DNA from 3 places in the Paenirhodobacter sp. CAU 1674 genome. Region 3 is predicted to be linked to each of the others. Evidence: riboswitches for the same ligand, from Rfam matches in the RefSeq annotation. Region 3 holds a riboswitch; each other region holds the start of a gene.
What was found. Region 3 has a riboswitch for cobalamin ahead of P2G62_RS13175 (TonB-dependent receptor). Riboswitches for the same ligand answer to the same signal wherever they lie in the genome.

Region 1: linked by a shared signal. The riboswitch ahead of P2G62_RS10550 (energy-coupling factor ABC transporter permease) and the one ahead of P2G62_RS13175 (TonB-dependent receptor) in region 3 are both predicted to bind cobalamin.
Region 2: linked by a shared signal. The riboswitch ahead of nrdH (glutaredoxin-like protein NrdH) and the one ahead of P2G62_RS13175 (TonB-dependent receptor) in region 3 are both predicted to bind cobalamin.

The regions. Positions count from the first base shown of each region.
Region 1 covers NZ_JARHUH010000006.1:193,256-202,823, reverse strand. The annotation lists gene P2G62_RS10565 (GSCFA domain-containing protein) at 1-171, opposite strand, end outside; gene P2G62_RS10560 (hypothetical protein) at 349-1,896, shown strand; gene cobF (precorrin-6A synthase (deacetylating)) at 1,884-2,648, opposite strand; gene P2G62_RS10550 (energy-coupling factor ABC transporter permease) at 2,712-3,377, opposite strand; cobalamin riboswitch at 3,409-3,628, opposite strand; gene cobA (uroporphyrinogen-III C-methyltransferase) at 3,649-4,395, opposite strand; gene P2G62_RS10540 (cobyrinate a,c-diamide synthase) at 4,392-5,714, opposite strand; gene cobM (precorrin-4 C(11)-methyltransferase) at 5,711-6,499, opposite strand; gene P2G62_RS10530 (cobalamin biosynthesis protein) at 6,496-6,873, opposite strand; gene cbiE (precorrin-6y C5,15-methyltransferase (decarboxylating) subunit CbiE) at 6,870-8,060, opposite strand; gene P2G62_RS10520 (cobalt-precorrin-6A reductase) at 8,059-8,817, shown strand; gene cobJ (precorrin-3B C(17)-methyltransferase) at 8,787-9,527, opposite strand; gene P2G62_RS10510 (precorrin-2 C(20)-methyltransferase) at 9,524-9,568, opposite strand, start outside.
Region 2 covers NZ_JARHUH010000011.1:56,793-66,360, forward strand. The annotation lists gene P2G62_RS15265 (branched-chain amino acid ABC transporter permease) at 1-434, opposite strand, end outside; gene P2G62_RS15270 (branched-chain amino acid ABC transporter permease) at 434-1,318, opposite strand; gene P2G62_RS15275 (ABC transporter ATP-binding protein) at 1,315-2,142, opposite strand; gene P2G62_RS15280 (TetR/AcrR family transcriptional regulator) at 2,413-3,054, shown strand; cobalamin riboswitch at 3,188-3,379, shown strand; gene nrdH (glutaredoxin-like protein NrdH) at 3,484-3,705, shown strand; gene nrdI (class Ib ribonucleoside-diphosphate reductase assembly flavoprotein NrdI) at 3,713-4,129, shown strand; gene nrdE (class 1b ribonucleoside-diphosphate reductase subunit alpha) at 4,126-6,279, shown strand; gene nrdF (class 1b ribonucleoside-diphosphate reductase subunit beta) at 6,288-7,265, shown strand; gene P2G62_RS15305 (Crp/Fnr family transcriptional regulator) at 7,293-8,024, opposite strand; gene P2G62_RS15310 (hypothetical protein) at 8,115-8,498, shown strand; gene P2G62_RS15315 (DNA starvation/stationary phase protection protein) at 8,611-9,105, shown strand; gene P2G62_RS15320 (response regulator) at 9,180-9,568, opposite strand, start outside.
Region 3 covers NZ_JARHUH010000008.1:175,200-184,767, forward strand. The annotation lists gene P2G62_RS13160 (ABC transporter ATP-binding protein) at 1-158, opposite strand, end outside; gene P2G62_RS13165 (iron ABC transporter permease) at 155-1,141, opposite strand; gene P2G62_RS13170 (ABC transporter substrate-binding protein) at 1,138-1,980, opposite strand; gene P2G62_RS13175 (TonB-dependent receptor) at 1,974-3,893, opposite strand; cobalamin riboswitch at 4,047-4,242, opposite strand; gene P2G62_RS13180 (DUF1007 family protein) at 4,409-5,086, shown strand; gene P2G62_RS13185 (hypothetical protein) at 5,074-5,955, shown strand; gene P2G62_RS13190 (helix-turn-helix domain-containing protein) at 5,964-6,890, opposite strand; gene P2G62_RS13195 (amine dehydrogenase large subunit) at 7,178-8,335, shown strand; gene P2G62_RS13200 (MauE/DoxX family redox-associated membrane protein) at 8,332-8,895, shown strand; gene P2G62_RS13205 (thioredoxin-like domain-containing protein) at 8,892-9,491, shown strand; gene P2G62_RS13210 (methylamine dehydrogenase light chain) at 9,504-9,568, shown strand, end outside.

The sequences.
Region 1 (9,568 bases), on a different contig from region 3:
CTGGGCGAAACACGACCCGAAGGTGGCGAACACCGCGTCTTTCGGCAGGGTCCACGCGGATTTCCACAGATCGGAGAACCCGAACACCCCCGGCTCTGCCACCGCACTGCGCCAGAACCCGCGGGCAGGTATGTGGCGATAGGGGTTGTCGTTCTTACGCTCGTCGCTCATCGTCCCCTCATTTCCGCAGGGAAATGTCGGCCATCACATTCTTCCCGCCTTTGCGGCAGGATTACACCCTGCCAGAAGGCTGACAACCTGATTTGAACGTTGTGGGTTGAAAAACAATCACATAACTTTCGGCCAAGTATTTTTGTGCCGCAACGATAACCCGATCGGATTCATCGCATGTTACATGGTCAAACCGCCGCCGAGAAAATCTGCGCGGAGGAAGGGCGCCCCTTCGAAAGCCTGTTTCGCTATCAGTTTGTTCTGACCGAAAATCCGGCGCTTGGCGTGCCCGGTTTTCAACGCAAGCCGGTGACCGATACCTGGGCGCTGTTGCACGGGCCCGCGCTGCCGGTCACGCCGGTGATCGACGCGGCTGGCCTGCCCAGCGGCTATGTTCTGGGTGGCGCGCTGCACCCTGAAGGCGGGCTGATCGACACGGTTTTGCCCCTGCCCGCCAGCCGCAGCGACAAGGGGTTTTTCGACGCCTGCGAGCCGTTGATCGAAGGGCTGGCCGGGCGCTATGCGGTCATCCTTGCCGGGGATGCCGGGGTGCGTATCTATGTCGATCCGGTTTCGGCGCTCGGTGTGGTCTTCGATCCGAAAACCCGCGCCATTGCCTCCAGCGTTCTGCTGGCGCTGGACCGTGCGCGCGAACCGAACCCGGCCTTCGATGAAGAGCTGATCCTGGCAGGCAAGGGCAATTACACGCTGACCCATACCTCGGATGCGCAGGTCAAACGGCTGCTGCCGAACCACTATCTGAACCTGACCGATTTCACGGTGACCCGGCACTGGCCGAAACCCGATGCGGTGTTCGACATTCCGCTGGAACAAGCCCCCGGCGCACTGGAAGAGATCCGCGACCGGCTGGCGCGCACCATCGGCACGATTGCTGCCGCCCGGCCCACCGTGATGCCGATTTCCGCAGGGCGGGATTCGCGCAATCTGGTGGCCTGCGCGCGCGATCATCTGGACAAGATCGGCGAATTCTTCGCCTTCGCGCACAGCTACAACAGCCGGATCGACAGCGCCGTGGGCTCGCTCGTGGCCGAACGGATGAACCTGCCCTATCGCATCTACGATACCGACGATTACCCGCGCGGCGCCCTGCCCGGCCGGTTCCGGCAGCGTCAGATCACCCGCGACTGGATGATTGCGAACGGCTTTACCGGTGCCCCCCCGAACGAGGTTCTGCTGGGCCTGAATACCAAACAACCCGGGCATCAATGGCATATCCGCGGCAATGTGATGGACCTTCTGCAGGCCAGCAGCTGGAGGAATGGTGCGCGCAACCCGGCGGTGCATGACCCGCGTCACGGGATCAAGCGGCTGCTGATCACCGAGGGCGACAATTATACCGAAGAACTGGCCGACCGGTGGATGCCCGAATATCTGGAATGGTACGAAAGCCTGGGTCCGCTGAAATCGCAGCCCTATGACATGATCTGGAACGAGCTTTACCTGGCCTCGTCGCAGGGCGGCAAATTCTGGGGCTATACGCATCAGTTCTATATCTCGCCCTTCAACGACCGCTATCTGATCGACCGGGCGATTTCGCTGCCGCTGCGCTATCGGATCAGCGACAAGGCGAATGACGACCTGCTGGCTATGGCCGCGCCGGAACTGAGCAATATTCCCTTCCTGCGCCGCTATCAGGCCAAGGCGGCCCGGCGCGGCGGGAACTGGTATGGCAAGACGATGGTGCGCGCCGGTCAGGCGGCCTGAGGCGCCCGGCGCAGCAGGTAGATATCCATGATCCAGCCATGTTCGGCCCGTGCCTGGGCGCGGGTCGTGCAGATGTCGGCTGCGACGTCACTCAGCGGCCCCGCGCGCAGGATCTGCTCGGCCATGCCGACATAGGCGCCCCACCAGATCTGCACGCCCTCGGTGGCCAGCGTGGTGAAGGAACACTCGCCATCCAGCATCACCACCAACGTATCTACGGCCTCGGGCCAGCCATTTTCACGCAATTGCCGCCCCGTGGTAATCAGAACAGGCGCGCCGATGTCGTTTAGCGGGATCGCATGCGCGGCACAGAGTGCCTGAATCGCGGTGATTCCGGGGATGACCCGCGTCTGCACCGCCATCCGCCGGCGCAGCCGTTCGGCAATCCGCAGCGTGCTGTCGTAAAGCGACGGATCGCCCCAGACCAGCAGCGCCACGCGGCCGCTTGCGCCCAGGGCTGCGCGGATCTGCGCCTCCCAGGCATCGGTGATTGCGTCGTGCCAGTCATCGACCCCGGCGTGATAGCTGGGCCGCGCGGCATCGCGCTTGGGCAGGTCGAATTCCACGATCCGCGTGGCCGGGTTGGTGATGTGCTGCGCACAGATCGCCCGCCGCAGCCCCGCCAGATCGGATTTGTCGCCGCCCTTGAACGGAATCAGGATCAGATCGGCGGCATTCATCGCCTGCGCGGCCTGCACCGTCAGATGGTCGGGATTGCCGGTGCCGATGCCGATCAGGGTAAGCTCGATCATGTCCTGTCCTTTGAAAAAAGGGGGCCTTGCGACCCCCTTGCGTTTCTTTGCGATGCGTCTGGCTCAGGCAAACAGACGCGGGGTGACCAGCACCGAGCCTTGCAGCCCGCGGATGCGCTTGGCCACCGCCAGAACCGCCAGATCGACCAGCGGCTCGATCAGGATGACGCTCATGTAAGCCACGCCGAAGGTCGCGATCGAGGAAGCCGCGGCAAAGCCCTGACCATACAAGGCCCAGAACGCCACCCAGGCGACGATCCCGCCCTGATAGGCCGTCGACAGCGCCAGCGCCTGACCATAGCGCAGGTCGACATAGGCCGTGCCCGGCGCGATCAGCCGCTTCGCCAGAACCTGCAGCCCGAACAGCGGCACCAGCAGCGTGGTCACGTTCATCCCGTATTGCGGCAGGTCGAAGGGCGCAAAGAACACGCCCTGGATCAGCAGACCCAGCGCCAGCCCGATCGCGGCGGGCGCGGCCCCCAGGATCAGGAACAGCGTCGAGCCAAGGATCAGGTGAACCTCGGACACGCCCACCGGCATGTGCGGCAGCACTTCGAAAAAGGTGAAAACGGCCGCTGCGGCAATGGCCGAACGCGCGACCAGCGACCCCACGCCTTGCGCGCGGATCGCTCCATAAGCGGTTTTCAGGGTATAGGTGCCAGCCGCCGCGGCGGTGGCATAGCTCAGCGCAATTTTGGTGCCGTCGACGAGGCCCGGTTCGATATGCATATCAATCTCCTGTGCCGTCACACCCGACGGCGGTTGGGTTATGTCAGATGGCCGGTCTCCTGGCTCGCGGGTCGAAGCGCAGCTTCTGCCTTCCCGGGGGATGCCCCAGTGGCGTGGTCGAAGTGCGCTCACCGCATACAGTCGCGGGGGCGGCTGGGGCTTCGGGCGCCGCAATTTGGTCCGCCCCTCCCCATTCCCGATGAAGCCCTGCGCTTTGCGCGTTGATGGGCACCATACAGAGGTTCAGATAAACGCCATGGCGGCGCTAGGGTCAAGCATCATCCGCGGCATCGGGGGCCTCAAAACCGGCCAAGGGCCCATACAGGATCAGGGCTGGCTGCTCTGACCGGCTTTGCGCAAGATCCGCGGCCAGGGCGGCGATCGTGCTGGAACAGAGCCGTTGTGCCGGATGCCCGACCGCCTCGGCCAGCAGTGCGGGTGTGTCGGGCGACAGCCCCTGCCCGATCAGCCCCGCAACCAGCCGCGGGAAAGTGCGCTTGCCCATGAACACGACCGTCGTTGCGCCGGGATCGGCCAGCGCGGGCCAGTTGAGCCCTTCGGGCAGATCGCCGGTCACATCGGCACCGGTGATGAACTGCACCCGCCGCGCCGTCAGCCGCCGGGTCAGCGGCAGCCCCGCCGCGGCCGCCGCCGCGCAGGCCGAGGGCACGCCGGGGATGATCTCATGCGCGATCCGGGCTTCGGCAAGGGCGGTCAGCTCCTCTTCCAGGCGGCCGAAAATCCCGCAATCGCCTGACTTCAGCCGCACAACCCGCAGCCCGCGCTGCGCATGTTCGACCAGCAACTGGTTGACATGGTCCTGCTTGGCCGAGGGTTTGCCCGCGCGTTTGCCCACCGCAATCAGTTCGGCCCCGGGCCGCGCATGGCCCAGAACCGGCCCCGAGGCCAGGTCGTCGAACAAGACCACATCGGCGCGCGCCAGCCGGTCGGCAGCCTTCAGCGTCAAAAGCTCGGGGTCGCCGGGCCCCGAAGAAACGAAAGATACAAAACCGCTCATGCGCTTGCCTTTGCAATCATGTGGAAAAAGGTGCCGCTGACCCGGCCGCCACCGGGCAGGCTTCGGGTCGATCCGGTTTCGGGGACCGGCGCGCCAGTGGCATCCAGAACCTCGGCCAGGGGGGCATCGGGCTGCGACAGGATCGTGGCATAGTGGAATTCATGCCCGCGCAACCGGGTGCTGGCCGCGATCCCGGGCATCGGTGTTGCCAGTGTCGCCAGCCGATAGCCCAGATGCATCCGCCGTTTCGCAAAAGATGTTTCCAACCCCAGAAGCCCCGCCATTTCGTGCCGTGTGCCATCTGCCGCGATCAGCCCTGTGCCCAGTGCCATATAGCCACCGCATTCGCCATGCACCGGACGCGTTTGCGCGAAATCCCGCAACCCTGCACGAAAATTCTGCGTGCAGCCAAGCCGCCCTGCGTGCAGTTCCGGGTAGCCACCGGGCAGCCAGCAGGCATCTGCCGAAGGGTCGGGCGCCTCGTCTGCCAAAGGTGAAAACGGCAGGATCGTCGCGCCTTGTGCCCGCCATTCGGTAATCAGATGCGGGTAGACGAAGGAAAACGCCGCATCGCGCGCCAGTGCAATGCGCTGACCCGGTGGCGGCAAAACAGGCGGAACAGAGACTGTTTCAGGCCCGCCCGAAGCCGCCGCGGCAATTAAGGCATCCAGATCGCAATGCGCGGTAACGAACGCGCCAGCCTGTTCCAAAATCGACTGCAGCCGTGGCAGCTCTTCGGCCTGCACAAGACCCAGGTGCCGCTCGGGCAGCGCGATTTCGGTCTTGCGCGGCAGTGACCCGAAAACCGTAATCCCCGCACGGGCCATCCCGTCACGCACCAGCGCGTCATGGCGCGGTGAGGCGACCTTGTTCAGCACGACCCCCGCCACCGTCACCCCCGGGCACATCGTGGCGAAGCCATGCGCCACTGCGGCGGCGGATTGCGCCTGCCCCGATACGTCAAGCACCAACACCACGGGCCAGCCCATCAGCGCGGCAATATCCGCGCTGGCGCCGATCCCTGCTTCGCCCGGACGGGCCACGCCATCGAACAACCCCATCGAGCCTTCGGCCACGACCAGATCCGCCTGGGTCTGCGCCAGCGCGGCGATCTGTTCTGCGGTCATCGCCCAGGCGTCGAGGTTGACCGAAGCACGCCCCGCCGCCGCTGTGTGAAACGCCGGGTCGATGTAATCGGGCCCGCTCTTGAACGGCTGCACCTGCATCCCGCGCACCCGCAGCGCCGCCAGCAGGCCAAGCGTCAGCGTGGTCTTGCCGGTCCCGGATGCGGGGGCCGAAATGATCAGGCCGGGCGTCATTCGGGGGCCGTGTCGGGGAAGCGCGGGGCGGTGCCCACGGGGCGATAACGGCGGTCGTAATCGCCTGCATAAAGCCGGCTTTCATCGAAATCCTCGGCCCCGAGCGTATGCCCCACAAGGATCAGCGCGGTGCGCTCCATTTCCGCGCCAATCGCGGTTTGCAGCGTGCCGAGGCTCGCGCGAACCACCCGTTGATCGGGCCAGCTGGCCCGCCACACCACCGCCACCGGGCAATCGGCGCCATAATGCGGGGTCAGCTCGGCCACCACCTTGTCCAGCACATGGATCGACAGGTGAATCGCCAGAACCGCTCCGGTGCGGGCAAAATTTTCCAGGGCTTCGGTCTCGGGCATCGCACTGGCCCGCCCGGAGGTGCGGGTCAGCACCACCGATTGCGCGGCGCCGGGCAGGGTCAGTTCGGCCCCCAGCGCGGCGGCGGCGGCGGCAAAAGACGGCACGCCGGGCGTCACGTCATAGGGAATCCCCAGCGCGCGCAGCCGCCGCAACTGTTCCCCCATCGCCGACCAGATCGACAGATCGCCGGAATGCAGCCGCGCCACATCCTGCCCCGCGGCATGCGCGGCAGCAATTTCCTCGATGATCCGATCCAGGCTCAGCGGCGCGGTATTCACGATGCGCGCCCCGGGCGGGCAATGCGCCAGCAGCGCCGCGGGCACCAGGCTGCCCGCATAGAGGCAAACCGGGCAAGCCGCGATCAGGTCACGGCCGCGCAGGGTAATCAGGTCGGCCGCGCCGGGCCCCGCTCCGATAAAATGCACCGTCATTCTGCGGCTCCTTTCGTGATTTCGTCTGCACTGACAGCGATGGCCGCGGTTGCCAGCCCATCGGGCGATGTCACGCGGGGCACCAATATCCGTGCGCCCGGCCCCGCTGCGGCAAGGGCGGCGGCTTCAGCCAGCGACCCGGTTCCATAGTGCTGCACGATGCGCGGGGATTGCGTCGGCGTGACCACGTCACACACATCAACCGAATGCAGAAACAGACCCTGTTCCCGCGCAAAAGCGGCCAGATCTGCCGTCTTGTGCGGGCTTGTCGCCAGCGCATCGACACGGCCCCCTGCGGCCTCGGCCATCGACAACGCAGCCCGCAATGATGCCCGGGTCGCACTGCCACGACATCCCATGCCGGCGATCTTCATAGCACCACACTCCACTGCACCACCGGGCGGGCAGGTTGCCAGCCACGCATCCCGCCCAAGGGCTCGGCCTGCGCCAGTTCGATCCGCAGCAGGTTGCCGCCGTGCCGGGCATGACAGGCGGCAAGCACGGTTTCGGTTTCCAGCGTGACCCCGTTCGCCACCAGCCGCGTTCCGGGCGGCAACATCGGCAGCAATGCCTGATAAAGCGCGGCATCCCCGCCACCCCCCACAAACACCGCATCGGGCAAAGGCAGCCCGGCCAGTGCCGCGGGGGCAACCCCTTCAACCAGGGTCATGCGACCCTCCAGCCCAAAGGCCGCGATATTGGCGGCGATATTGGCGCACCGCGCAGTATGACGTTCAACCGTGATCGCGCGCCCCCCCAAAAGGCACCATTCCGCCGAAATAGAGCCTGATCCGCCGCCTATGTCCCACAGCAATTCACCCATGCGCGGCGCCAGCGCCGAAAGCGTCAGCGCGCGGATCGGGCGTTTGGTAATCTGCCCGTCATGCGCAAAGGTATTGTCGGGCAGGCCTGCGGCGCGGCTTTGGCCCACATGTGCGGGCAGGTCCGCACAGTCCAGCGCAACGGCGACGGGCGTTGCGATATCGGCCAGATCGAACGCATCGGCGCGGGTGCTGCGCAGGCGTTCGCGCGGGCCGCCCAAAGCCTCCATCACGATCATCCGGGCGGCGCCAAAACCGCTTTGGCAGAGCCATTGCGCCAGATCGGCGGGTGCCTGCGCATCGCGCAGCGTGCAGATAACATGCGCACCCCGCGCCAAAACCGGGCGCAGCCGCGCGAAAGAGGCCGCATGTAGGCCGAAACAGAGACTGTTATCCAGCCGCCAGCCCAGCCGCGCCGCGGCCAGCGAAAACACCCCGGCGACCGGCAGGGCGCGCCATTCCTCGGGCGCAAGATGCTGTGCCAGCGATCCACCTGCCCCAAACCAGAACGGATCGCCCGAGGTCAGCACGACAACGCGCTGCCCGCGCCGGGCCAGCACCGGCGCCAGATCGAACGGCACCGGCCAGGGGATACCGCGCGCGCCCGCAGCGACCAGATCCAGGTGCCGCGGACCGCCGAAAATCACCGCCGCCGCCTGCAGCGCGGCACGGCTTGCATCCGGCAGCCCTTCAAGGCCATCTTCGCCCAGACCGACGATGGTCAGCCATGGATCAGACATGACGCGACTCCTCATCCTGGGCGGCACGACCGAAGCAAGCCAATTGGCGCGTGCGGTGCACGCGGCCGGGTTCGATGCGGTGTTTTCCTATGCAGGCCGAACCGCAGCCCCCGTCGCCCAGCCGCTGCCAACGCGGATCGGCGGGTTTGGCGGTGTGCCCGGGCTGGTCGACTATCTGCGCGCCGAGGCGATCAGCCATGTGATCGACGCCACGCATCCCTTTGCCGCCGGGATGAGCAAAAATGCGATTTCCGCCTGCATAGAGACGAAAATACCGCTTCTGGGGCTGGAACGTCCGGCCTGGCAGGCAGGTTCCGGGGACCATTGGCAGCATGTGCCCGATCTGGAAGCCGCCATCACCGCCCTGCCCGATCTGCCCGCCCGGGTGTTTCTGGCGATCGGCAAGCAGCATCTTGCACCCTTCGCCGCCAAGCCGCAGCACCATTATCTGCTGCGGCTGGTCGATCCGCCCGAAGGCGCCCTGCCCCTGCCTGATGCGCAGGCCGTGATCGCGCGCGGCCCATTCACGCCCGAAGGCGACGAGGCCCTGCTGCGTGCCCATCACATCACGCATATCGTAGCCAAGAATTCGGGCGGCACCGGCGCCGAGGCCAAATTGATTGCCGCGCGCAGGCTTGGCTTGCCGGTGATTCTGATCGACCGGCCCGGTTTGCCCCCGCGAAAGACGGTGGGATCGGTCACGCAGGTTCTGGATTGGCTGCGTCATCACGGCGCCTCGGCGGAACGCGGGGTATAGACCCAGGGGCCCACGCGCCGGGTGGCGGCATTGCCGACGATCACCACGGTGCGCATATCGGCCATTTCGGGGTGCGCCTCGGCCAGCGTAACGGTGGTGATCCGCTCCTCGGGGGTGCTGACGGCGCGGGCAAAGGCGATCAGCCGATCGTCGCCGCATTCCTCGCGCAAAATCTCCAGAACGCGGGCGAATTGATGCGGGCGCGAGGCCGAACGCGGGTTGTAGAACGCCATCGCAAAGCCGCCCTGCGCGGCATGGCGCAGCCGGTGTTCTACCACGGCAAAGGGTTTGAGATTGTCGCTCAGGTTGATCGCGCAGAAATCATGGCCCAGCGGCGCACCGATCCGCGCGGCCGCCGCCAGCATCGCGGTGATGCCGGGCAGGATGCGGATGTCGAGCGTGTGATAGGCGGGCACGGCCTCCAGCGCCTCGAACAGGGCCGAAGCCATCGCAAACACCCCCGGATCGCCCGAGGACACCACGACAACGCGATGCCCCGCCGCCGCCATGTCCAGCGCATGTCGCGCGCGGTCCAGTTCCACACGGTTATCCGAGGCATGCAGCCGCAGGCCCGGGCGCGGCGCCACCCGCGCGACATAGGGAATATAGCCCACAATATCGGTGGCCTCGGCCAGCGCGGCCTGAACCTCGGGGGTGACCAGTGCATCCGCCCCGGGGCCAAGCCCCGCCACAACCAGCCAGCCGCTCATTCCGCGGCCTCGGTTGCGACCGGACGCCGGCCATGCCCATG
Region 2 (9,568 bases), on a different contig from region 3:
CATTCGACGAAGACGAAATGCAGGATGAACGAGGCCGCAATCGTGGCGATCGCCAGATAGAGCCCCTTGACCCGCAGGCTCGGCAGGCCGACGATCACGCCGATCCCGGCCGCCAGCAACCCGCCCGCCAACAGGTTGAGCAAGAGCGGCGTGCCGATGTCGCGTTCGAGCCAGGCCACCGTATAGGCGCCGATCGCCATGAAGGCCGCATGCCCCAGGCTGACAAGCCCGGTGAAGCCGGTCAGAACGTTCAGCCCGGTCGCCGCGATTACATTTATCAGCACCAGACAGGCCAGATAGGTCCAGTAGGCGTTGAAGGTGAAGGGCAGCACCGCCAGCCCGGCCAGCAAGACTGCCATCCACACCTGTTGCGGGCGCGTCGTCAGCAGGGCCTCATCGGCGCGATAGGTTTCTTTCGCAGTTCCAATGATCATTACAGTCGCTCGATCTCATGGGTTCCGAACAGGCCGTAGGGCCGGATGACAAGGGTCACGATCAGCAGGCCGAAGGTGACGACGGACTGGTATTCCCCGCCCAGGTAAGACCCGGTCCAGGCCTGGATCAGCCCCAGCCCGAGCCCGCCGATCAGCGCGCCGAGGATCGAGTCGAGCCCGCCCACGATCACCACCACCAGTGCCGACAGGCCGAAGATCCCCATCGAGGGCGAAATCCCTCCGATCGCGCCCAGCAGAACGCCGGTTCCCGCCGCGGTGGCGCAGCCGATGATCCAGGCGATGGAGAACACGCCGGGCACGTTGATACCGCAGGAATAGGCCGCAGCCTGATCCGAGGCGGTGGCCCGCAGCGCAACGCCCCCGCGCCAGAACCGGAACAGTGCCAGAAACACGCCGATCACCAGCGCCGCCGCGATGAACGCGACCACGATCTTGCGCGAGACATAGGCCTCGCCGATGAACACCGGGGTATTGGCGATGAAGCCGGGCAGGGTGCGCGGATCGGTGCCCCACAGCATCTCGACCAGGCCGACAAGGACCGAGCCGAGCCCGACCGTGACCATGAAGACCGAAATCGGGCTTTTGCCCAGCATCGGCCGGATCAGCCCGCGTTCGACGATGGCGCCCAGAACGCCGCCGCCCGCGATGGCCAGCGGCAGCGCAGCCCAGACCGGCAGGCCCATTCCGGCCGCGAAAGCCAGGAACAGATAGCCGCCCAGCATCAGCGTTTCGCCCACGGCCAAGTTGATGACCCGCGTCGCCTTGTAGATCAGCACGAAGGACAATGCGGTCAGCGCCAGCAACGCGCCAGAGCCCAGGCCCGCCAGCGTGACCTCGGTAAAGAACAGCAGATCGTCGCTCATGCGGCACTCTCCTCGGCGTGCAGGCGGCGCATCAGCGCGGCCGGATCGCCGCTGCCCAGGTAGGCTTCGGCGACATGGGGGTCGTTTTGCACCTCTTCGGGGCGGCCCTCGGCGATCTTGGCGCCGAAATTCAGCACCGCGACATGATCGGAAATATCCATCACCAGCCCCATGTCGTGTTCGACCATCAGGATGGTGACGCCCCATTCGTCCTTCACGTCCAGAATGAAACGGGCCATGTCTTCGGTCTCTTCGCGGTTCATCCCGGCCACCGGCTCGTCCAGGAGCAGGATGCGCGGCTGCATCGCCAGCGCGCGGGCCAGTTCGACGCGTTTTTGCAACCCGTAGGACAGCATCGCGACCGGCTTGTTGCGGATGTGGTCGATTTCCAGGAAGTCGATGATCTTGCGCTCGATCTCGGCGCGCAGCGCCTCTTCTTCACGCGCGGCCGGGCCCAGATGCAGCAGCCCCTGCAACAGGTTGGTGCGCAGATGCGCATGCCGCCCGAGCTTGATATTGTCGAGCACGGTCATGCCCCGGAACAGGGCGATGTTCTGAAAGCTGCGCGCCATGCCAAGTGCGGCCCTCGACGAGGCCTTGACGCGGCTGATATCCTGCCCGTCCAGACGCACGGTGCCCGCAGAGGGGCGGTAAAACCCGGAGATGCAGTTGAACATGGATGTCTTGCCCGCACCGTTCGGTCCGATCAGTGCGGTGACCGACCCGGCCTGTGCCGCAAAGGACACGCCGCGCAGCACTTTCAGCCCGCCGAAGGCCAGCGTGACATTGTCGACTTCCAGGGTGGCGCCCCTTGCCTCAGGCATGATTGAACCCACCCCCCATTTCGCATTTCTGCGCCATGACGGCCTTCCTCCCTTGTTGGGTCTTCCAGGTTCAACCGAACCGATTCGTGGTTGGCGTTAAATCAGCAACCACATGATATAAAATGGAAAACCCTGCTCCCTTATGCACAGACCCGCGGCGCCATTCGTTTCCTCCCCCTGGCGGTCTCGGGTTTCTGTTGCTCTAAACTTACTCACGAGTATAGAAACGTTTCAACAGAAATTTTTGCGAAATGAAGGCGCACACGGAAAATGGCAAAGACACCGATCAAGGCCGTGCGCCCCGACCAGGCAGAGCCTGTTCCGGGGGATCGCCGGCGCAACCGCGAGGTCAAGCGCGAGGCCGTTCTGGCGGCGGCGGTGAGCGCCTTCAACGAGAAGGGCTTTCGTGCGGCCTCGCTGGACGATGTGGCCGCCCGGCTGGGGGTGACCAAGCCCACGATCTATCATTACGCCCGGAACAAGGACGAGATCCTGTTCGATTGCGTCAAACGGGGGCTGGAGATCATTCTGGAAGCGATCGCGGCCCTGCCGCAGGACAAGCGCTTGGGGCGGGATCGGCTGGAGGCGGCGATGACCGGCTATGCCTTTGCGATGACGCAGGATTTCTGCCGATGCGTGACGCGCACCGCCGATACCGATTTGGCCGAACCGAGCCGCAAGGAGTTCCGCAAGCTCAAGCGCCATATCGACGATGTGATGCGCGGGCTGGTGCAGGCGGGCATGGATGACGGGTCATTGCGCGCGGGCGACGCGCGGATCGTCACCTTCACCCTGACCGGCGCGCTGAACTGGATCGGGCGCTGGTACGAGCCTACGGGCCAATTGAGCCGCGACGCCGTCACCTCGGGGGTGGTGGCAACCTTGATGGCGGGGCTGTCGAGCGGCGTGTGACCCGCACCCTGACGGCCCACGCCACGCAGCCCTGCAGTGTTCGCAGGGCGGTGACAGCCGCTGCCTGCGGCGATGCCCGCCGCTTGTTTGCCGAATGCGCCAACCAGATGTTGACAAGGCGGCACATTCGCCTGCTATATCGTGTTGTCTTGGTGCCCGCGACTCGTCGTGGGTGAAAAGGGAAGCCGGTGCGATACCGGAGCTGCCCCCGCAACTGTGAGCGGTGAGCTGAGGCCCGTTATCCACTGGCGCGTCAGCGTCGGGAAGGGGGGCCGGAGCGTTCGAACCGCGAGCCAGGAGACCTGCCAGGACATGAGAAACGAAACCGGACGGAGGGTCCGGGGATGTCGTATCTGCCGTGGCCCGTCGTGCCGCGGCGTGCCTCGTCTCCGATCCTTTCGCCCATGAGCACAGGTCAGGAGACCCCGGATGAGCATTACCGTCTATTCCAAACCCGCTTGCGTGCAATGCACGGCCACCACCCGCGCGCTGGCCGCCCGTGGGCTTGCCTTCGATCTGATCGACCTGACCGAGGATGCCGCGGCGCTGGCGCGGGTGACCGAACTGGGTTACCGGCAGGTTCCGGTGGTGATGGCGGGTGACGACCACTGGGCCGGGTTCCGCCCGGACAAGATCAGCGCGCTGAGCTGAGGCCGCTATGGGCGGGCTGGTCTATTTCTCGTCGCGTTCGGGCAACACCGAGCGCTTCGTGCGCACGCTGGGGCTGACGGCCGATCGTATTCCGATCGCGCCCACAGCGCCGATGCCCGCCCCCCGCGCGCCCTTCGTTCTGATCACGCCGACCTATGCCGACGGGCAGGGGCGCGGCGCGGTCCACCCCCAGGTGATCCGGTTCCTGAACGACCCGGACACACGCGCCCATCTGCGCGGCGTCATCGCCTCGGGCAATCGCAATTTCGGGGCGCTTTTCGCGCTCGCCGGGGATGTCATCGCGCGCAAATGCGCGGTGCCGGTGTTCTACCGCTTCGAGCTGGCCGGAACACCCACCGACATCGCCCGGGTCACAGAAGGACTGGACAGGTTTTGGAAGACGCAATTCTCGACCGCGATCTGAGCGATGCCGCCCCGGCGACGGCGGTGCCCGCCGAATGGCAGGGGCTGGATTACCACGCGCTGAACGCGATGCTGAACCTTTACGACGATCAGGGGCATATCCGCTTCGAGGCCGACCGCATGGCCGCGCGGCAGTATTTCCTGAGCCATGTGAACCAGAACACCGTGTTCTTCCATTCGCTGGAGGAAAAGCTGCGTTATCTGGTCGAGGAAGGCTATTACGAAGCGCAGGTTCTGTCCCAATACAGCCCGGCATTCCTTGCCCGGATCTGGGATGCGGCGTTCGGGGCGAAATTCCGCTTTCCGACCTTCCTAGGGGCCTTCAAGTATTACACCAGCTACACGCTGAAGACGCGCGACGGGAAGCGCTATCTCGAACGGTTCGAGGATCGGGTGGTGATGGTCGCGCTGACGCTGGCGCGGGGCGACGAGGCGCAGGCGCTGGCATTGATGGCCGAGATCATCGCCGGGCGGTTCCAGCCGGCGACGCCGACCTTCCTGAACGCGGGCAAGGCACAGCGCGGCGAGTTGATTTCATGTTTCCTGCTGCGGCTGGAAGACAACATGGAATCGATCGGGCGGGGCATCAATTCGGCGCTGCAACTGTCCAAGCGCGGCGGTGGTGTCGCGCTGATGCTGACTAACATTCGCGAACATGGCGCGGCGATCAAGGGGATCGAGAACCAGTCCTCGGGCGTGATCCCGGTGATGAAACTGCTGGAAGACAGCTTTTCCTACGCCAACCAGCTGGGCGCGCGGCAAGGCGCAGGGGCGGTCTATCTGAATGCGCACCATCCCGACATCCTGCGCTTTCTGGATACCAAACGCGAAAACGCCGATGAAAAGATCCGCATCAAGACGCTGAGCCTGGGCGTGGTGATCCCGGATATCACCTTCGAACTGGCCCGCAAAAACGATGACATGTATCTGTTCTCGCCCCATGATATCGCCCGGGTCTATGGCAAGCCGTTTTCGGAAATCTCGATCTCCGAGCGCTATCACGAGATGGTCGACAACCCCAAGATCCGCAAGAAGAAGATCAACGCGCGCGGGTTCTTCCAGACGCTGGCCGAGATCCAGTTCGAAAGCGGTTATCCCTATATCATGTTCGAGGATACGGTGAACCGTGCCAACCCGGTGGCAGGACGGATCACCATGTCGAATCTGTGTTCGGAAATCCTGCAGGTCAACGAGGCGTCCGAATTCAACGATGACCTGAGCTATCGCCATCTGGGAACGGATATTTCGTGCAACCTCGGTTCGCTCAACATCGCCAGGGCGATGGATGGCGGCGATCTGGGCGCGACGGTCGAGACCGCGATCCGCGCGCTCAATGCGGTTTCCGAGATGTCGGCGATCGATTCCGTGCCGTCGATCCGGCGGGGAAATGACGAAAGCCATGCGATCGGGCTGGGGCAGATGAACCTGCACGGGTTTCTGGCGCGCGAGCGTATCCATTACGGTTCGGCCGAGGGCATCGACTTCACCAATATCTATTTCGCCACCGTGCTTTACCACTGCCTGCGCGCCTCGAATGCGCTGGCGCGCGAGCGGGGGCGCAGCTTCGTGGGGTTCGAGGCCTCGAAATACGCCGACGGCAGTTTTTTCGAGACATACACCACCCGCGACTGGTTGCCGGAAACCGAGACCGTGCGCGCGCTGTTCGCGCGCTTCGGCATCACCGTGCCCACGCGCGCCGATTGGGCAGCGTTGCGCGAGGCGGTGATGACGGGCGGGCTTTACAATCGCAACCTGCAGGCGGTGCCGCCCACCGGCTCGATCAGCTATATCAACAATGCCACCTCGTCGATCCATCCGATCACCGCGAAGATCGAGATCAGGAAAGAGGGCAAGATCGGCCGCGTCTATTACCCGGCCCCCTATATGAGCAACGACAATCTGGAATTCTACCGCGATGCCTATGAGATCGGGCCAGAGGCGATCATCGACACCTATGCCGCGGCCACGCAGCATGTCGACCAGGGCCTGTCGCTGACGCTGTTCTTCAAGGACACGGCCAGCACGCGCGACATCAATCGCGCCCAGATCTACGCCTGGAAGAAGGGCATCAAGACGATCTACTACATTCGCCTGCGCCAGATGGCCCTTGAGGGGACCGAGGTGCAGGGCTGCGTTTCCTGTTCGCTGTGAGGCCCGCCATGAAAGACCTGACCCATCCCCGCGCCGTGCCGCGCGCTGTCAACTGGAACCGGATGCAGGACGACAAGGACCTGGAAATCTGGAACCGCCTGACCTCGAATTTCTGGCTGCCCGAGAAGGTGCCGCTGTCAAACGACATCCAAAGCTGGTCGCATCTGACCGAGGATGAACAGCGCCTGACGATCCGGGTTTTCACCGGGCTGACACTTCTGGACACGATCCAGAACACGGTCGGCGCGCCCGCGCTGATGGCCGATGCGATCACGCCGCATGAGGAGGCGGTGTTGACCAACATCGCCTTCATGGAGGCGGTGCATGCGCGCAGCTATTCCTCGATCTTCTCGACGCTGTGTTCCACGGCGGAGGTCGATGAGGCCTTCCGCTGGTCCGAGGAAAACGCCCAGCTGCAACAGAAGTCGCGGCTGATTCTCGACGAATACGATGCGATGGCCAATCCGCTGCGCAAGAAAGTGGCGAGCGTCTTCCTCGAGAGCTTTCTGTTCTACTCGGGCTTCTACCTGCCGATGCACTGGTCGAGCCGCGCACGGTTGACCAACACCGCCGACCTGATCCGGCTTATCATCCGTGACGAGGCGGTGCATGGCTATTACATCGGCTACAAGTTCCAGCGCGGGATGGAACGGCTGACCGGGGCCGAACGGCAGCAGATCAAGGATTTCGCCTTCGCGCTGATCTTCGATCTTTACGAGATCGAAAGCCGCTATGCCGAAAGCCTGTATGACTGTGTCGGGCTGACCGAGGATGTGAAGCAGTTCCTGCATTACAATGCCAACAAGGCGCTGCAGAATCTGGGTTTCGAAAGCCTGTTCCCGGACGATCTTTGCCGGGTGAACCCTGCGATCATGGCCGCGCTCAGCCCCAATGCCGACGAGAACCACGATTTCTTTTCGGGCTCGGGCTCGTCCTATGTCATTGGCAAGGCAGTCGCTACCGAGGACGAAGACTGGGATTTCTGAGCCACGGACTGAAAGGACCCGGGGTCTTCACAGCAGCGGGCGCTGTTGGGGGCGTTCCGGGTCGATCATCGCCAGATCGGCCAATGCGGCGATGTCGCGCAGTTCCAGCGTGCCGTCGCTCCACTGTGCCAGGCCCTTGGACCGCAGGGTTTTCAGCGTCTTGTTGGTATGCACCAGCGACAGCCCCAGTGCGTCGGCCAGATCCTGCTGGCGAAACGGCAGCGGCACCCGGTTTGCCTTTTGCAGACCGGCGGCTTTCAGCCGTTCGTGGATTCGGACCAGCGCCCAGGCGATGCGCTGGATCGCGTCGCGCTGGCCCAGGGATGCGATGGTTTCACCCAGGAAATGTTCTTCGACCGCCGCGATCCAGGTCAGGTCATAGGCTCGCGCCGGATGCTGGCGAAACAGCGTCCAGAGATCGTCGCGCCGAAACGCGCAAAGCGTCATCGGCGTGCTGGCCTCGACCGAGTGCTTCATCTCGCCCATGATGCCCGCCTGCAAGCCGACGAAGTCGCCCGGAAACAGGAAGTTGATCACCTGGCGGCGGCCGTTCTCCAGCGTCTTGTAACGCGTGCCCATGCCCGACAGCACGGTGTAGAGCTGAGGACTGTTGGAACCTTCCAGCAGGATCGTGGTGCCCGGGTCGACCTTCAGCTCGCCGGTCTTGAACGACTGCATGAAGCTCAGCTCATCCTGGGTGAAGGGCGTGAACATGGATTTCTGGCGCAGCGGGCAGTTTTTGCAGGCCGTCATCGTCATGGCGAAAATCCTTTCGGCGTATGTCACAGTTTAATGCGCGATGCGCGGTTTGGTTCCATGTTCCCTCTTTTCAATGGGATGAACGGGCAGATGAAAGCATCGACAGGGACCGGCGGTATCTATCTGATCGCGGTTGAAGATTTCGTCGTGGCGCAGGATCTGAGCGATACCGTGCGCGAGGCCGTGCCTGCCGCCGTGATCGTGACCGCGCCCGACTGCGCTGCGGCATTGGCTGCGGTGGCGGATCAGCCGCACCTGGCGCTGGCCTTTGTGGAGGCGGGGCCCGACCGGGTCGCGAAACTGCGGCTGGACGAGGCGATCCGGGCGCGTGGCGGGCGGTTGGTCCTGCTGGGCGGCGAGGCCGAGGACGCCTGGGACAGCGGGGCGGCGACGGGGCGTCTGTGGCCGGTGCTGATCCGGCCATTTTCCAGTCAGGCGGTGCGCAGTCTGCTGCGGGCGGTGCCGCAGGGGTAGGGAACCGGGCAGGCGGGGGCCGCGTTGATTTTGCAGACGGCGGGCGGTGCAACTGCCGCCGCCGCCCAAGGCTTCACCGCGCCCGAACCGGCGCCCAAAAGGAGGACAGACCATGAAAGATGCGATGAAAATCGTTCCCGCTTCGGAAACCGTGGATACCGGGGTCGAGGATGTGAAACCGGTCGCGCAAGGCCTTTCCGAAGCGCTGGCCGATACCTACCGGCTGGTGTTCAAGACCCATGCCTACCACTGGAATGTGGAGGGCGCGCTGTTTCATCCGATCCATAAGCTGACCGAAGCGCAATACACCGAGATGTTCGCCGCTGCCGACGAGATTGCGGAACGTATTCGTGCTCTGGGACAGCTGGCGCCCGCGCGGCTGAGCGAGGTGATCGACGCCTCGGTGGTCGAAGATGCCAAGAAATTGCCTTCGGCGCAGGCGATGGTCGAGGATCTGGCGACCGATCATGCCGCCGTGGCAAAGCGCATGCATGCGCTGATCTCTCTGGCGGAAGAGCATGACGACCCGGTCACGGCCGATCTGATCACCGCGCGCTCGGCCTTCCACGAGAAAGCCGCTTGGATGCTGCGGGCAACCGCGAAGTGACGCGGACCGCACCAATACGAAGGCCGGGCAGTGATCTGCCCGGCCTTTGTCATCTTGGGTGCTGTGCCCGCGCCTCAGGCGGCGAGGGTCTCGGTCGAGGCAAAGAACATCGCCTGGCTGACGGCCGAGCGCACCTGATCTTCCGAGAACGGCTTGGTGATCAGGAAGGCCGGTTCCGGGCGGGCGCCGGTCAGCAGACGTTCGGGGAAGGCGGTGATGAAAATGACCGGGATGTCGTCAAACTGGGCCAGGATGTCATTGACCGCGTCGATGCCCGACGAATTGTCGGCCAGCTGGATATCGGCGAGGATCAGGTCGGGCCGGTTCGAGGCGGCCAGCGCCACGGCCTCGGTGCGGGTGCGTGCAACGCCCGTCACGCCATGGCCCAGATCTTCGACGATCGAGACGATATCCATCGCGATGATCGCCTCGTCCTCGATGACCATGACGCGCCCGGCCACAG
Region 3 (9,568 bases):
ATCAGCCCCAGTGCGGCGCGCAGCAGCGTGGATTTCCCGGCCCCGTTCGGACCGATCAGGCCGACGAATTCGCCGGGCGCCACCTGCAGCGTGGCCGGGTGCAGCGGCACCTGACCGCCGCGCCGCACGCTCAGGTTTCGGATCGACAGAAGCGTCATTGTTGCCCCCGCATGCGCCAGATCAGATGCAGGAAAACCGGCGCGCCGACGAGCGCCATCAGCACCCCCAGTTTCAGGTCGCGCCCGGGCAGGACCAGCCGCACGGCGATGTCGGCGGCCAGCACCAGGATCGCGCCCCCCAGTGCGGCGGCGGGCAACAATGCGGCCGGACGTGCGCCGACCAGAGGCCGCAAGAGATGCGGCACCACCAGCCCCACGAAGCCCACCGCCCCCGCGACGGCGGTCGCGGCGCCCACCGTGCAGGCGACGCCGGTCACCACCCCCAGCCGCAGCCCGCGCAGATTGATCCCCATCGAGGCCGCGGCATCCTCGCCCAGCGTCAGCACATCAAGCCCGCGCCCGCAGCGCAGCAGCATCAGCCCCCCCAAGGTCATCAGCGGCAGCGCCATCAGCACATGGGTGAAGGACCGATCCGCCAGCGACCCCATCATCCAGAACACGATCTCATTGGCGGCAAAGGGATTGGGCGAGAGGTTCAGCACCAGCGCGGTCAGCGCCGAGGCCAGCGCCGAAAGCGCGATCCCGGCAAGGATCAGCGCCAGTGAACTGCTGCCCGATCCGGCCAGCAGCAGGATCAGCGCGACCCCCAATCCCGCCCCGCACAGCGCCGCCACCGGCAGCGCGAGCGTGAACAGCGCGGCCAGCCCGGTCTGGATCGCCAGCACCGCCCCAAGGGCCGCCGCGGCCGAGATGCCGATCACCCCGGGTTCGGCCATCGGGTTGCGCAGATAGCCTTGCATCGCGGCGCCCGACAGGCCGAGGCTCGCGCCGATCATCACCGCCAGAATGGCGCGCGGCAGGCGGATTTCGCGCATCACCAGGGTGAGCGGCCCATGCCCGCCCTCGATCAGCGCGGCAAGGCTTTCACCGGGGCCGACCGGCGCCGGCCCGGTGACGAGCGCGGCCAGAAACAGCAGCGCGACCAGCGCGCCCAGGGCCCCGAGCAGACGTGCTTGTGTCATTCCTGGCCCCCGATGCCGTCGCGCGTGGCGCGCAGCCGCTTGATCGCCGCCAGCACCGACGGCAGGCCGCAGATCCAGTCGCGGTCCTGCATCGCGGTCCGCTCGCCCGACAGGGCCAGAAGGGCGGGGTGCGACAGCACCTCTTCGGCGCGCGAGGCGCCGGGATAGGGCTGGCCCGAAATTACCAGATCCGGGTCGGCCAAGATCAGCGCCTCGAGCGGCAGCACCCCGCCTTGCGGCAGGCCCATCGAGGCCGCCAGATGTTCGAACCCGGCGGCCTCGATGATTTCACCCGACAGGCTGCGATCGCCCGAGGTATAGCCATTGGCCGCATAGGTTGCCGCCGTCGGGCGCGGCGCCGTGACCGCCGAAGCGGGCGCGGCAATCTCTGCCAGCCGTGCCGAAAATGCCTCTGCCATCGCTTGCCCCTCGGCTTCGCGCCCCAACGCGCGGCCCATGTCGAGCATGCCCTGCCGCACGTCCTGCAGCGAATAGGCGGGGTCGAAGATCACCACCGCGATGCCCAGCCGCTGCAGCATCGCGACGGTGGCCTGCGCGGTGAACCTGCCCGCCAGCACCAGATCCGGCCTCAGCAGATAGACCTCTTCGGCCAAGCCGTGATTGACCGGATAGGCCCGTGCCTCCGCGGCCATCACCGAGGCGCGCGGGTCCTGTGCCAGATAGGTGACCGACACAAGCTGCCCCGGCGCGGCCAGCATCATCGCCAGCTGATCGGTGCACAGGTTGATCGAGACCACGCGGCCGGGTGCCTCGGCAAAGGCGGGCAGCGCAAGGCTGCCCGCGAATGCGAGGGCGGCAAGACGCCCCCGGATCACCATTTGGCCGACAGCCCCAGATAGGCGGTGCGGCTTTGGCCGTAATAGCCCCAGGCTTCGGAATAATCCGCATCGAACAGGTTCACGATGCGGCCCGTCAGCGCGACATTCGCGGTCAGGTCATAGCGCGCGGCCAGATCGACCGTGGTGAACTGCGCCAGCTTGCTGATCGTGCCCGATCCCGCCCCGAACCATTCCTGATCGTAACTGCCCGCAACATGGCGCAGATCGGCGCTTACATTCGCGCGCCCGTCCAGAATGTCGGCGCTGGCCTGCAGTCCGAATTCATGTGCCGGACGCCGCACCAGACGCTCTCCGCCGGGGCTGCGGCCATGGGTATAGGTGTAACTTCCGGCCAGATGCAGCCAGTCGTTGGCCTGCCAGGTGGCGCTCAGTTCCACCCCCTTGCGCGTGCTGGTGCCGGCAAGGTTGGTCGCGCTGGTGCCGGTGCTGGCGATCATGTCCTCGATATCGCTCTGGAACAGGGTTACCCCGAGCGTGCCGCGTCCTTCCGGCAGATCCAGATCGGCCCCGAGTTCATAGCTCAGGCTGTGTTCGGGTTTCAGATCCGGGTTGCCGGTGAACAGGCCGGGCGTATAGCCGAACTGCTCGTACATCGTCGGATAGACCGTCGCCCGCCCGACCGAACCGCGCAGCCGCAGCGCCGAACCGGGCTGGCGCCAGGCGGCCGACAGGTTCCACGAGGTCGGGTCCTCGAAAACGTCGATGACATCGTGGCGCACGCCCGCCTGCAGGTCGATTCCGTTGTCGAACCGCCCCTGATATTCCAGCGCGACCGAGCGGCTGTTGCGGCTTTCCTTGCCCGTCGACCAGGCCGTCGCAACATCGAAGGTCTCGCGTTCGGCTTCCAGCAGCAGGTTCAGCTTTTGCGCCGCCCCCCGGGCCTCGGTTCCGTCGAGCGCGAAGCTGCCGGTGTATTTCAGTGCCTGGCGGGTGGAGCCATAGTTCGACACGCCCCAACTGGGGGAATCGTAGCTGGTGTCCTGGTCCATCGCGGACAGCTCCAGCCGGTTCAGCAACCGCCCGTCCAGCGCCTCGGCCTCGGCCCAGAGGCTGCCATAGCTTTCGTCCCGATCCGCAGTATCGCCGGAATCGACGATGTAATCCTCGGGGCGGGTCGCGGCGCTGTCGGTGCCGTCATAGCCGTAGGATTGCGTGAAATGGCGCAGGCTGAAGCCGATCGTCACGCTGTCGGTCACCGCGTGGTCGCCGTTCAGCGACACGGTGTCCATGTTGTTGAACTCGGTATCGCCGCCGGTGCGCGATCCGTCTTCGCCGTCAGAGCGGCGGCTTTCGGCGGCAAAGGACAGCTGCCCGCGCGCGAACCCCTGCCGCAGAGAGGCGTTGAGCATATGGCTGTCCAGGCCGCCCAGTTCGACGCCGCCGCCATAAGACAGGCCCGGCTTGTCCGCCTTCTGCGTGGTGATCGCGATCAGCCCCGCCATCGCACTGGTGCCGTAAAGCGTGGCCTGCGGTCCGCGCAGCACCTCGATACTGTCGATGTCGGCGGCTGACAGTCCCGAAAAGCTGTAGCTGCCATTGGTGGTCGTGTTCACCTCGACCCCGTCGATCAGCACCAGCGTGTGATTGCTTTCCCCGCCCCGAATGAAGACCGAGGTCATGCTGTCGCCGGTGGATACGACCGACAGCCCCGGCAGGGCCCGCAGGGCGCTTTCCACGGTCTTGAGGCCGCGCCGGGCGATCTCTTCTCGGGTGATCTGGCTGTAGGCGCGGGTGAAATTGTCCTTGGCGATGCCGGTCAGGCCGCCAGAGACAAGGATTTCATCCAAGATGAAGACATCGGATGTCGTGGCCTCTTGCGAATGGCCGACGGCAGGCGTGACGAAGCAGGCTGCGGAAAGCAGCAGAAAGCGCAAAGCGCGGGCAGAACACATGGTTTCCATCCCCTTGGCGGGCCCGAAAGCCCGCAATGCAAATCCAACGGGCAAAGCCCGCGTGACCAAAAGACGCCTGCGAAGAGTTCTCCGCAGACAGCGACCAGTGTCACCTCTGCGGATCATGCCGCTCCCATGGCGCGCCCCGCGCCCGGAAAGGGTGATCGTCCAAGCAGGTCTCCTGGCTCGCGGGTCGAAGCTTGGCCTGCCTTCCCGGGGAACCCCCAGTGGCGTCGTTGGCCTTGCTCACCGCTCACAGTTGCGGGGGCAGCCACGGTCTGGGCCGAAGCCGTTCCGTGTTCCCTTTTAATCCGGCCGGATGGCCGGAACTTGAACGCGGTCAAGGAAAGACAAGTTTTCCGTGAAGTCAAGCCCGCATCGCACGGGCTGTCCGGCGCCAGTCGACGGCAGGGGAGCAGATCTTCGTGCGGGGCAGCGCATGTTATGAAGTAACTTCGGTGCGAGGCGGGTGCCGGGCGCTTGTCAGGCGGGGGGCGGTGCCGCTAGATCGGGGCATGACCCAGGCACGCCTTTCGCCCCGTTCCCTTACGCTCGCCTGTTTTGCGCTGGCGGTTCTTACCGCGCAGCCGGTGGCCGCACATCCGCATCTGTTCGTCGATGTCACCCACAGCCTTCTGTTCGATGCCGACGGGCGGCTTGTCGGGCTGCGGGCACGCTGGGATTATGACGAGATGTTCACGCTGCTGATGGTTGAAGACGGCAAATACGATCACAACGGCGATGGCAGGGTTGCGGGTGATGAGCTGGCGGCCTTCCAGACCTGGGATGCGGATTGGCCCGCGGACTATGGCGGCGATATCGAGATCGAACTCGCCGGGCAGCCGGTGGCCTTGCAGGGGCCGAGCGACTGGGCCGCTGAATGGCATGACGGGCGCGCGGTTTCGGTGCATACCCGGATGCTGCGGGCGCCGTTGGATCTGACGGGCCGCGAACTGGTGATCCGCCCGTACGACCCGGATTTCTATACCGCCTACACGGTCGTCGCGCCCCCCCGGTTCGAAGGCCGCGGCGATTGCCATGCTGCGGTGTTCGAGGCGGATCCGGGCGCGGTGTCCGATGAACTCGCCGCCGCGATTGCCGAACTCAGCCCCGAGGTCACCCCCGCCGATGCCGGTCTGCCCGCGGTCGGCCGGCTGTATGCCGATGAGGAACGGATCACATGCGGCAAGTAGTGGCGCTGTCGGTGCTGGCCCTGGTGGTGCTGGCTGCCGCCGTGGCCTGGCATCTGGGGCTGTTCGCGCAGGCGCGCGGTGCGCTTGTCGCGGCGCAGCGCGCGTTTCAGGCGCCGCTGGCCGAAGGGGTGCGCGCGCTCAAGGCGCATCAGCCGGGCGCAGTGGCCGGGCTGATCTGGCTCGGGTTTCTGTATGGCGTGCTGCATGCGGCGGGGCCGGGGCATGGCAAGGTGGTGCTGGGGGCCTGGGCGTTCTCGGCGCGGGCGCGGCTGCTGAAGGTTGCGGTAATCACGCTGGCGGCAAGCCTGGCGCAGGCGGCGGTGGCAATCGGGCTGGTGCTGGCCGGGGCCTGGGCGTTCGGGCTGGGACGCAGCCAGCTGACGGGGCTGGCAGAGGGGCCGGTGACACGGGCGGGCGAATGGGCGCTGGTGGCACTGGGGCTTTTCCTGGTTCTGCGCGGGGCGTTCGGGCTGCGCCGGGGCAGGGGCGCCGCGCCGCTTGCGCAGCCCGTCGCGCATACGCATGACGACGGGTGCGGGTGCGGGCATGCCCATGCCCCGGCGCCCGAGGCGGCGGCCCGCGCAGGCCTGCCAGAGGCGCTGATGCTGATTGCCGGTGTGGCGTTGCGGCCCTGCACCGGGGCGGTGTTCGTGATGCTGCTGACCGTGTTGATCGGCGCGCCGCTGGCGGGTGCGGCGGCGGTGCTGGCGATGGGATTGGGCACGGCGCTTGTCACCCTGGCGGTGGCGCTTGCCAGCGCGAAACTCGGGACCGAGGTTCTGAGCGGGGCACAGGGGCGGCGTTTGCGTCGCGCCGCCGATGTTGCGCAGATCGCGGTCGGGCTGGGGATCGTCGCGCTTTATCTGTGAGCCGGGGGTTATCGGGCGGCGCGCAGCGTAGCCGAGGGGGGCTCGCCGAATTGCGCGGTATAAGCCGCCGAGAACCGGCCCAGATGCAAGAACCCCCATTTCATCGCAACGTCGGTGACGCGGGTATCGGGGTCGGCGTGCCGCAGATCGCGGCGGGCGCCGTCCAGGCGGTGCCTGCGCAGCCATTCGACCGGGCCGATGCCCGCCGTCTGCAGGAAAGCCCGGTGCAGCGCGGGCACCGGCACGCCCAGTTCTGCCGCCAGCGCGGATACCGAAGGCGTTTCCAGCGCGCCGGCTTGCATCAGCGCCTGCGCGCGGCGGAAGATGTGGTAATCGCCGCGCGTGCCGGACCCCAGCGCGACCGCCTCGCGCCGCGCCCGCCCCCACAGCCTGCCAAGGTTGTAAAGCACCAGATCCGGGGTCAGCGCGCTGATCCCGCCCGAAGTGGCCAGAAGCAGTGTGAACCATTCCGCCAGCAGCCGGACCTCCTGCGCCTCGGGCAGTGCCAGAAAGGCGCCTTCCAACACCATCCGGGCCGGGTTTTCGTCCAGATCCCGGGCCAGAAGCGTCTGATCGGCCTCGACCATAAGCACCTCGGCCCCGGCGGGCAGAACGGCCAGATGTTCCTCGCCGCCGCGGATGAAGCCGGTCAGCCCCTGCGCGCAGCTTTGCGCGTTGAACCGCCACGGGCCTGCGCGCACCAGCGACTGACAGAAGATCACCCGCCCCTCGGGCGGCGCGGTGCTTTGCTCGACCGCGCGCTCCACCCGTTCGCGGCTGACGGTGATCCCGGGCAGGGTCAGCTGTTCGATCGCGCCGCGATAGGGGCCGGGTTCGGTTTGCGCATAGCGTTGGGTCCAGCCGGTCAGGCCGCGTTCCTGTTCGGAACCGTCGATGAATTGCTGGGTGGAACGCTGAGCGGGAATCGGCTGCATGGTCTTTTGCCTGAGCTGCGAGTCGGAGCGCGATCATGCGGCGCCCGGAGGCCATAGCCTGTAAAGCGGCGCGTATGGCGCAAGGCGCGCCCGCCCCGGGGCCTGCCCGCGTTTTCGCCACCGCCGGGGTGAGGTGCCGAAAATTTGCGCGCCTTCCGTTTCGGGGCGCGTTTGAGCGGTTCTTCAACTGACTGAAAAACAGGCGATATTTCTGCCCCCTCGTGGATAGCGGCCTGCGGTGTCGCCCCTCTAGCCTGAAAGCGGGACTTTCTGGATGGAGTGAAACCGTGTCCGAACCGACCACCTTGCGCCGCTGTCTGCGGCCCGCCGCGCTGGCCTTGCCGCTGGCCCTGTCATTCGCCTCGGCCACGCTTGCCGAGGATTTCGTGCCTGAAGTCGTGACCACCAAACCGGCCATCGACCCGGGCGCCAATGTCTTCGTGTCCGAACAACAATGGATCGGCGCGGGCTCGATCGCCGTGTTCAACCAAGAAACGCTCAAGCTGCAGGAACAGCTGCCCGTGGGCGCGATGGGGCTGATGGCGATCACCCCGGATGGCAAGACCGCCTATGCGGTGTCGTCCTATATGAAGCGCATCACCTATGGCGCCAACGAGATGGCGCTGACCTCTTATGACGTGACGACCGGCGTCATCGGCCCCGAGGTGATCTTGCCGCCCAAGGCCGCGATGGCGCTTGGTTATGCGATGCTGCTGCGGTTCAGCCCGGATCAGAAATTCATGCTGGTGCAGAACGCCACGCCCGCCTCGTCGATCACGGTGGTCGATCTGGCCAGCGGGGCGGTGACGCAGGAACTGCCGACGCCCGGGTGCTGGGGGATCTATCCGGCGCTGAGCGGCACCAAATTCTCGACGATCTGCGGGGATGGCACATTCGCCAGCTATACCCTGTCCGAAGACGGCGCCAGCGCCGAAAAGACGGTCAGCGCGCCGGTCTTCGATGCCGATGCCGACCCGATCTTCGTGCAGGATGCGCGGCTGGGCGAGACGCTTTATTTCGCCACCTACAAGGGCAAGCTGATCGGTTTGTCGGATGCGGGGGACGTGATCGAGAAAGTGTCGGAAACCGACATCGTCGCCGGGGTCGAGGGCAACTGGGCACCGGGCGGCTATGGCATGATGGCCGCGGCGGCGGGCAAGGGGGCGCTGTTCATCTCGATGCACCCCGATGCCAAGGACGGCAGCCAGAAGACCGCCTCCAAGGAAATCTGGGCGGTCGATCCGGTCGCGGGCAAGGTGCTGGCCCGGTCTGAAGCCGAGGGGATGGGGTCGTTCACCGTAACCCCGGGTGCAGAACCGCTGCTGTTTGGCACCTCCGAAGAGGGCAAGCTGCTGAAATTCACCGTGGGTGAGGATTATGCGCTGACCAAGGCGGGCGAGGTCGATGTCGTGGGCTTCGCGATGCATGTCGCGGTGACGGAATGAGCGGCGCGCTGACACAGGCCGCTTCGGTCGAGGCGCTGGCCTCGGCTTCGGCGGCGGCCTTCGCGGCCTTTCTGTTCGCCCGTGCGGCGCTGCACAAGGCGTGGGATTTCACCGCCTTCACCGGCTTCGTGCAGGATTACGACCTGCTGCCCGCCGCGCTGGTGCGTCTGGCCTCGGCCCTGCTGCTGGCGGCTGAAATCGCCGTGGTCGCGGCCATGCTGATCCCCGGCGCCCGTCTGCCGGGGCTGGTGCTGGGCGCGGCGATCCTGCTGGGCTACGCGCTGGCGATGGGCATCAACGTGGCCCGGGGCCGCCGTTATGTCGAATGCGGCTGCGGCGGGGCGGTGCAACCGATCACACCCGCGCTTCTGATCCGCAATGCGGTGCTGGCGGCGGTTTTGCTGGCGGGCGCCGCGATGGTGCCCGGCGCGCTTGCCTGGACCGAGGCCGTGGCGGCCATCGCCGCCGCGCTGATCGCCTTCGCCGGCTATGTCATGGCCGAGCAAATTCTCTCGAATGCCGCCTATCTGCTGCGGCGCGAACAAGGAAACACCCAATGACTGCGCTGACTTTTCTCGTGGCCGTGCTCTTTGCGATGGTGATCGCGCTGACCGTGGCCGTTTTCGCGCTGGCCCGCCAGGTCGGCGTGCTGTTCGAACGCATCGCGCCGATGGGGGCGCTGGTCAACGACTCCGGCCCGAAGATCGGCGAGGCATCGCCGCGCTTCGAACTGGCATCGCTGACCCAGACCGCGCCGGTCAGCATCGGCCCGCGTGAGGGGCGTGCGACGCTGCTGTTCTTCCTCTCGCCGACCTGCCCGGTGTGCAAGAAACTGCTGCCGATCCTGAAATCCGCCCGCACCAGCGAAAGCGGCTGGCTCGATGTGGTGCTGGCCTCGGATGGCGATGAGGACAAGCTGAAACGCTTCATCGACACCGCCGATCTGGGCGCCTTCGCCTTCGTCAACTCGACCGAGCTGGGGCTGGCCTATCGCGTTTCGCGGCTGCCCTTCGCGGTGCTGCTGGGGCCTGACGGCACGATCCGCTCGAAAGGGCTGATCAATTCGCGCGAACAGCTCGACAGCCTGTTCAACGCCCATGACATGGGGGTGGCCACGATCCAGACCTGGCTCGACCGCCCGGCAATCACCTCTTGAGGAGCCTGACAGATGAACCTTTTCGACAAGATCACCGACTGGATGGACCGCGCCACCGAAGCGGGCGTGCGCTCGGT